DNA from 2 places in the Margalitia sp. FSL K6-0131 genome. Region 2 is predicted to be linked to the other one. Evidence: riboswitches for the same ligand, from Rfam matches in the RefSeq annotation. Region 2 holds a riboswitch; the other holds the start of a gene.
The links. Region 2 has a riboswitch for preQ1 ahead of queF (preQ(1) synthase). Riboswitches for the same ligand answer to the same signal wherever they lie in the genome.
Positions count from the first base shown of each region.

Region 1: another riboswitch for preQ1. It lies ahead of NSQ59_RS23060 (QueT transporter family protein); the one in region 2 lies ahead of queF (preQ(1) synthase).

Region 1 covers NZ_JBBOZS010000001.1:4,714,421-4,718,637, forward strand. The annotation lists gene NSQ59_RS23040 (alpha-glycosidase) at 1-239, shown strand, start outside; gene NSQ59_RS23045 (hypothetical protein) at 305-439, shown strand; gene NSQ59_RS23050 (MerR family transcriptional regulator) at 1,137-1,901, opposite strand; gene NSQ59_RS23055 (PaaI family thioesterase) at 2,062-2,523, shown strand; PreQ1 riboswitch class I at 2,589-2,633, shown strand; gene NSQ59_RS23060 (QueT transporter family protein) at 2,642-3,127, shown strand; gene NSQ59_RS23065 (MFS transporter) at 3,182-4,217, opposite strand, start outside.
Region 2 covers NZ_JBBOZS010000001.1:4,568,084-4,572,300, forward strand. The annotation lists gene NSQ59_RS22390 (DapH/DapD/GlmU-related protein) at 1-250, opposite strand, end outside; gene NSQ59_RS22395 (queuosine precursor transporter) at 558-1,199, opposite strand; gene queF (preQ(1) synthase) at 1,201-1,701, opposite strand; PreQ1 riboswitch class I at 1,820-1,867, opposite strand; gene NSQ59_RS22405 (bifunctional cystathionine gamma-lyase/homocysteine desulfhydrase) at 1,939-3,075, opposite strand; gene NSQ59_RS22410 (PLP-dependent cysteine synthase family protein) at 3,247-4,164, opposite strand; gene NSQ59_RS22415 (S-ribosylhomocysteine lyase) at 4,181-4,217, opposite strand, start outside.

The DNA of each region.
Region 1 (4,217 bases), 150 kb from region 2:
GCAATGATGGAGAGTTTCGTTTTTTAGAGGCTGATAGAAATAAAAATTATCTTGTATACCAAAAACAGTCAAAAGACGAAACATTACTATTTATGCTTAATAATAGTGATAAAGAAGTGGAGATACCGTTTGTTAATGGCATTCGAACCGCACTTGATTTATGGAATAATTGTCAGGTGGAGATTGAAGATGAAATGGATCTTCCTCCATTTGGGTTTGCTATTTGGAAAATCAAATAAGATGTTGAATTTTCATGTTTACGGCGGTAATATTATGATATATTTTCCATAATAAGGAGTTCCACATGTTAAAAAAGAGAAAGAAAAATAAGGAGTCCTTTTTCAAAAGTATATTAGTAGAAATCATTGGGGAAATCATTGGGAATATCCTGACCGCTATTCCGAGAATGCTGTTTCATTTTTTTAAACATATTTTTTAAAAGCAACCGGGGGCAATAAACCCCGGTTGTTTTATTGACATTTTCCTCTACTTTTAAGAAGCAGAAAAAGAATTTCACCTTGTATGAAGCATCAAGATAAATAAAAGTATATCTAGCACTAGATGAACCGCAGCGGTTGGTCAATGTAAGTGAATATTACTTAATTTTGTGCAACTTATGCTTAAGGATTAATTTGGATATCATCATTTAATACAGTTTCATAGTTTCTGATTTCATGTTCTGATCACAATTTCGAATACGAGTTCCTACTCTATTGTTACCGTTTCCTTCGCCTTACCACGATTCCGGGCACGATTCTCTCTCTATTATTACCGTTTCCTTCGTCTGACCACATTTTCGGGCACGATTTCCCCACTATTGTTACCGTTTCCTTCGTCTGACCACGACTTCGGGCACGATTCTCTCTCTATCGTTACCGATTCCCTTGCCTATCCACGATTTCGGGCACGATTTCCCCACTATTGTTACCGTTTCCTTCGTCTGACCACATTTTCGGGCACGATTTCCCCACTATTGTTACCGTTTCCTTTGCCTTACCACGATTTCGGGCACGATTCTCTCTCTATTGTTACCGTATCCTTTGCCTATCCACGATTTTGGGCATTATTCCTGTCTCGACTTATTATCTCCTAGAGAAAAAAGCGATCGGGTCCTCCCAATCGCCTTTCTTTCATTTTTATTTTTTCATTCCTGTATAAATAAGAATCGCATCACGCAAAAATTCCGCTGCACCTGATTGTACTTTGTTATAATAAGCTGCAAATCGTTCATCATCCACATACATCTGCGCTAGCCCTGCATGTGCTTCTTTACTGTAACTTGCCCAAGTGTACCCTAACCATTTACGATGTAATTCCGCAGTTTTCTGTGCTAAATCACTTGCAGGATCTCCGGTGGCCATTGCTTCCTTTAAAGTCACAAGAACTTCCTCACCCAATTTTTCCAATTCTGCATATTGTTCTTTTGTTAGTCCTTTGATTTTTTGATTGGATTGGTCAATTGTCTCATCCCCATACTTGGCTCTAATTTCCGCTCCATATTTCTTTTCATTTTCTTCAATCATTTTTTGCTTAAAGCCTTCAAATTTTTCTTTGTCTGACATGGTTATTCTCCCTTCTGTGACAGCTATTGTTTTATCTACATTGGAAATTAATTGATCTAGTTGCGCACGCTTTGCCAGAAGCTTTTCGCGGTGTTCCTTCAATGCATTGGTGCGGTCAAATGACGGATCAGTCATAATATTTTTGATATTTTCCAAACTGACTCCTAATTCTCTATAGAAAAGAATCTGCTGGAGACGATCAACCTCTCGAGGACCATAGATCCGATATCCGGATGAATTGATTCTTGCCGGCTTAAGAATCCCAATTTCATCGTAATATCTCAAAGTTCTCGTACTGATTCCGGCCAATTTCCCTAGTTTTTGCACTGTGTACTCCACGTGTTATCCCTCCTGACAACATCAATATACACCTTTACGTAACGTTAATGTAAATAGGTTTGATGAAAAAAGTTATTTAAATGAAAATCATTGCGTTATTCTTAATATCGAAAATTCCAAATAGTATATAATTACCTTATCATCAAAGGAATTGGGAGGAATTAAGTTGAAGCATGACATTAATGAAATGGAGATACACCGCCAGTATAAGGACGAAATTTTTCAGAAGTTAAAAAGTGAACCTTATGCCCAGTTTTTAGGAATTGAATTAATAGAAATGGGTGAAGGAATGGCAGTTGCAGAGCTGGATGTAGCAGACCATATGGTAAATGCCCATGGAACCGTGCATGGAGCCATTATTTTCGCCATTGCTGATTTTGTGTTTGCAGTTGCCTGCAATTCTTACGGAAAAACATCAGTGGGGCTTTCCACTACCGTTAATTTTATGGCACCAGGTAAGAAAGGCTCCCGGTTAAAAGCAACTGCCATGGAAGAAAAACGAAACCACCGAACCGCTTGGTATAACATAAAAGTCGAAAGTGACGGGGAATTGATTGCTACGATGGAAGCATTAGCTTATCGTAAAGATCATTATTTTGTCCCGGTTAAAGAAGAAAGCTGAGACTTTTGGAAGAAAAATCAATTGACTAGATGATTAAATAGGCCTATCATTATACTTTGTGTATGTAATACGTGGTTCGAAACCATCCCACGATAAAAAACTAAGGGAGAGAATTTATATGAAAGTTAAAACGCTTGTAGGGAATGGAATTGTCGCTGCCCTTTACATTGCTGTTTCGTTTTTTATTCAGCCATTTGGATTTACGAATATTCAATTTCGTGTTTCTGAAATGTTTAATCATTTAGTTGTATTTAATAAGAAGTTCATCTATGGTGTTTTATTAGGTGTATTTCTTACGAATCTATTTTTATCACCGATGCGGGCCTATGATCTTGTTTTCGGATTTGGCCAATCGATTATATCATTACTGATTACGATCATTGTTAGCCGCTTTATCAAAAATATTTGGACCCGTATGATCGTGAATACGATTGTATTTACCATTACCATGTTCTTGATTGCAATCGAGCTCCATTTAGCCTTTCATTTGCCATTTTTATTTACTTGGCTTACAACAGCAATTGGAGAATTTGTTGTAATGGCAATCGGTGCACCAATTATGTATCTACTAAACCAACGCATACACTTTGAAAAGAGAGTTTAATATATGGTATCAAGCACCAAAGTAAAAATTGGCAGCCAAAAGCTGCCGATTTTTTTACATATTCTGAGTTGCCGGAACGACATCCAAGCTTTTCTTTCTTCCGAATAATAACGTGTACACAATTAGTAAGGCTACTAAACAGAAGATGGAAAAACCATAGATGAAATGATAACCCGTATACGAAGCTAATAATCCTAACCCCGTGGATCCGATTGCCATCCCCAAGTCCATAGAGGAGAAATACATAGCATTTGCGGTACCTTGCTTATCCTTCGTTACGATGCTGACTGCAATTGCTTGAAGGGTAGGTGTTACGGTTCCGTACGCAATCCCGTAGAATAATCCTGCTAAGAGCAATGTCCATGAGCTATGTGTGATTGCTAATAGGAAGAGTCCGATAATACCGCACACAGTGGAAGGATAAATAATTAGTTTATGGCCAAACGTGTCAAACAAACGTCCGGATATCGGACGTGCAACTACCATAACAATTGCCATCACTAAGAAAAATAATGAAACTGACCCACTAATATTCTCTTCCTTGCCAAGCTCCCTTAAAAAGCTAATAACGCCCCCTAAAGTAATCGTAAAAAAGGCGGTTAAAATACATGGAATAAAGGCTGTCTTATCAAATGCGTATTTTTTGAATGCGCCTTTTTCCATCTTTTTAGGAGCTGCTGCAGATTGCGGTTTCTTAATAGTAAAACTGAGAATCATTGTAATAACCGCTAATAAAGCAGAAATAATCAATAATAGATTAAAAGAAAAATATTGGAGAACTGCAAGACCAAGCATCGGTCCCATACTTGTTCCCACACTCGTTGCTAAACCGTAATATCCAATACCTTCCCCAAGCTTTTTCTTCGGAATAATATTCGTTGCCATAGTGGCAAGAATCGTAGACATAATCCCGAAGCCAATCCCATGAAAAATTCTTAAAAGGATTAAAAAGGAAATCGATTCCTGGCCATAGCTTAATCCTACGGTAATGGCAACAAAGGCAAAGGAAAAAATACTCATCATCTTAATATTGATCTGATGTATTAAGGATCCGATGAATGGGCGTGTGCAAATTGCGGCCAACATGAAG
Region 2 (4,217 bases):
AGCCAATAAAACAATCATCTTCAACTCGGACATCTCCGAATATATACGAATTTGGTCCCACCACAGCGTTAACACTAATCTTTGGATATTCTGCATTTGGATTTTCTTCAATTGGAGGATTAAAAGAGAGAATTTGCCTTTGTGGATAGACTCCTGTTTGTTTAAACTTAAGATCCTCACCACCTACAGGTTGTTGCTGTCTCATTGCAGGAGGATAAGGATAGTATGGGTAGCCTTGATAGTATTGCATATGAAGTCCCTCCCCATCTTGTATAATTGTATCAATACATGGGTATTCGCTGTGAAGAGAAAATATTCATAATGAAATATTTGGGTGGTTTAGTACGGACACCAGATCCGTTATCTGTGACAAAAAGGGGGTATTTCTAATGTTTGCGGACATAGGATCCGTTATTTAGCATAAAAACAGTGATTTCCATGTGTTTTTTCATAAATAACGTACCCTGTGTCCGCTAGACTCTTAAATTAAGGTCATTTTATTAAAATAACGGATTCTCTGTCCGCTTAAGATTGTTCATTTAGGGAAATCCCCATACTTAAGATACTGCAGAGCTTCCTTGAGCATTATTTTTTGATTCTTGCTTCCGAGTCACACTCACCAATAAATAAACAATTGGTGTTGCCACAATGGAAGCAAGGAATTTAAATACATATTGTGTAAAAATAAGTGTTACGAGTACAGCTAATGGCATTGTTCCCATGAATGCAATCGCTATAAAAATAGTTGTATCCACTAGCTGACTTAACATAGTTGAAGCATTGTTCCTTAGCCATAGCTTCTTCGTACCATGCTTTTTCTTCAATTTGTTAAAAACAAAAACATCTAAGTTTTGACTGACTGCATACGATGCTAGGCTTGCTACAATCACTCTGAAGCTCCCGCCTAAAATGGTTTTAAACTCTGATTGATGTCCGAAAACCGGGGCAGCCGGCAATTGGATTGCAATAAAAATAAAGATTAAAGCAAGTACTTGTGTGATTAGGCCAGCTTGAACCGTTTTTCTCCCTGTTTCCTTTCCATACACCTCAACGATGACATCCACAATCGGATAGGTAAAAATATAGATGACAACTGCTGCAGGTAAAACTGCCAGGTGGCCAATGCTAAACAGCTTCACCGCTACAATATTTGCCAGAATTAATAAACCGACAAATAATCCATTTAAATATAATAACATCTTATCGGTTATCCACTTTCTCTGGATATAAATCATGATTCATTAAGCGGAAATTGGCCATTTCCTCATACTTCGTTCCCGGTCTACCATAATTGCAATAAGGATCAATAGAAATACCGCCACGAGGCGTAAATTTCCCCCATACCTCAATATAACGCGGATCTAAAAGTTTAATAAGATCATTCATAATAATGTTCACACAATCCTCGTGGAAATCTCCATGATTTCTAAAACTAAATAGATAAAGCTTCAGAGATTTACTCTCGACAATCTTTTTATCTGGTATGTAGCTGATATACATGGTTGCATAGTCTGGCTGGCTTGTAATGGGACATAGTGATGTGAACTCCGGACAGTTAAACTTTACAAAATAATCCCGATTCGAATGTAAATTATCTACGGATTCTAAAATTTCGGGAGAATACTCAAATTTGTACTTGGTACCTTGATTCCCTAACAAGGTTAAATCCTTTAACCCTTCTTCCTGTTTTCTTCCTGACATAAAAAAAGCCTCCTTAAGATGTACCTTGACATTTTAGAGAGGGAATTTTCCATAGCAAACATATTAAAATGGATAAAAGAAAAGCCATGCCCATTATGGACATGGCTATAATTGTCATGTATCCATAGTTTTTTATAGAGGGTTTTGTGCTATGAACCTCTCCCGTCATGTTCGGGTATTTAATTGAACATAATATAGAATATTAAATTCTTTACAGTCCGTCAACTAGAAATTTTATTATTCATCTTGTAATGCATTCTCAAGATCTTCAAGAAGATCCTCAATATCCTCTATCCCAACGGAAATGCGGATAAGTCCATCCTCTATTCCTAGCTCATGACGGCGTTCTTTTGGAATGGAGGCATGTGTCATTAAAGCTGGAATAGAAATTAAGCTCTCCACTGCACCTAAGCTTTCTGCAAGTGTAAAGTATTTTACCTTCTTCAATACATCCAGTGCTTTTGCTTCTGATTCCACTGTAAAGGAGATCATCCCTCCAAAACCATCTGCTTGTTTGCTGTGGATATCGTGGCCCGGATGATTAGCTAAGCCGGGATAATAAACTTTTTGAACATGTTTATTATCTTGAAGAAAATTAACAACCTTTTTCGTATTTTCTTCAATCTCTTCCATACGAACGCCTAATGTCTTAATTCCACGAATTAATAGCCAGCTATCTTGCGGACCTAAAATACCACCTGTTGAATTTTGAATAAAATGAACATCTTCGGCTAACTTGTCATCATTCACAACTACAAGACCTGCTACTACATCGCTATGACCGCCAAGATATTTTGTTGCACTGTGAAGGACAATATCTGCTCCAAGTTCAAGCGGATTTTGCCAATACGGAGTACTGAAGGTATTGTCAACAATCAGTTTAAGGTTATTTTCTTTGGCGATTTCACTTACAGCCTGAATATCGGTAATTTTTAAAAGCGGATTTGTTGGGGTTTCTACATAAATCGCTTTTGTATTTGGTTTTACCGCATTTTTCACTGTGTCTAAATCGCTGGTGTCAACGAATGTTACTTCGAGATTAAAGCGGTTTAGAACCTTGGTCATAACACGGAATGTTCCGCCGTACACATCATCCGTCGCAATAATATGGTCCCCTGCAGAAAATAATTGGATAACTGCCGTGATGGCTGCCATACCTGAACCAAATGCAAATCCCCGCTTACCGCCTTCAATATCTGCAATTAGCTTTTCCAATGATTCACGCGTAGGGTTTCCCGTTCTTGAATATTCATATTTAAAATTACCAACACCATCTTGTTTATACGTACTTACTTGATAAATTGGTGTGGAAACAGCGCCAGTATAAGGATCACGACTAATTCCACCATGAATAAATTTCGTTTTTTTCCTCATGTTCATTCCTACTTTCTAAGGCTTCTTTCTTAAACTATGTTGCTTTTGTAAACGAAAACCTTATAGAAATCCTTATTTGGGTTAAGAATGAATACTCTTTTTAAGAAAAGTTGCCCCGGAGATAAGTTTAAGATTTTATAACATTTACGAAAAACAACAATTTATACGAAATCAGCCTTCATATATTTTGCTACTAATGTAACGTTCGCTGCTATCCGGAAAAATGGTTACTATATTTGTTCCAGGTTTTGCTATTGCTGCCTCACGAAGACACGCTTCCATCGCTGCTCCCGAAGAGCTGCCTACTAAAAGACCCTCTAGTTTTGCCAATTCAGCCAAACGAGTGAATGCCGCTTCATCCGGAATGGTATGGATTGCATCAAAATAATTCCGGTCCATAAAAGGCGGCAGAAATTCCATCCCAATTCCCTCTGTTCGATGCGATCCCGACTCGCCGCCATTTAAAATCGACCCTTCAGGCTCTACTATAACCGTCTTCACATTTGGGAGTTTTTCTTTCAAATATCTAGAGGTCCCCATAAATGTCCCACCGGAGCCAGCTCCAACAACAAAAATATGAACATTCCCATCAAGTGCTTCATAAATTTCAGGTCCAAGACTTGCATAATACGTATCCGGATTAGCATAGTTTTGGAACTGACCTGGATAAAACGCACCCGGAATCGTTTCTAATAATTCCTTCGCTTTGGCAATCGCACCTTCCATCCCCAGTTCAGTTGGAGTATTTACGACTTTTGCCCCAAGCGCCCTCATTAATGTTTGTTTCTCAAGGCTGAATTTTTCCGGTACCACAAATATAGCTTGAACACCAAATTGAATAGCCGCAAGTGCTAGACCAATTCCCGTGTTTCCGGCTGTCGGCTCAATAATGGTTCCGCCTTTTTTCAGCTTTCCTTCCGCAAAGGCTATTTTCAACAAATACTGTCCTAAACGATCCTTTACACTACCACCAGGATTAAAATATTCAAGTTTCGCAAATAAACGTACACCCTCTGGCAATGTAAAGTTTGTAATCTCCACCAATGGTGTATTGCCTATTAATTCATGCACATTTCGCGCGTATTTCATCTTTAAAACCTCTTTTTTATGCAAAGATTTCTTTCCATTCGTTTCTCTTAGAC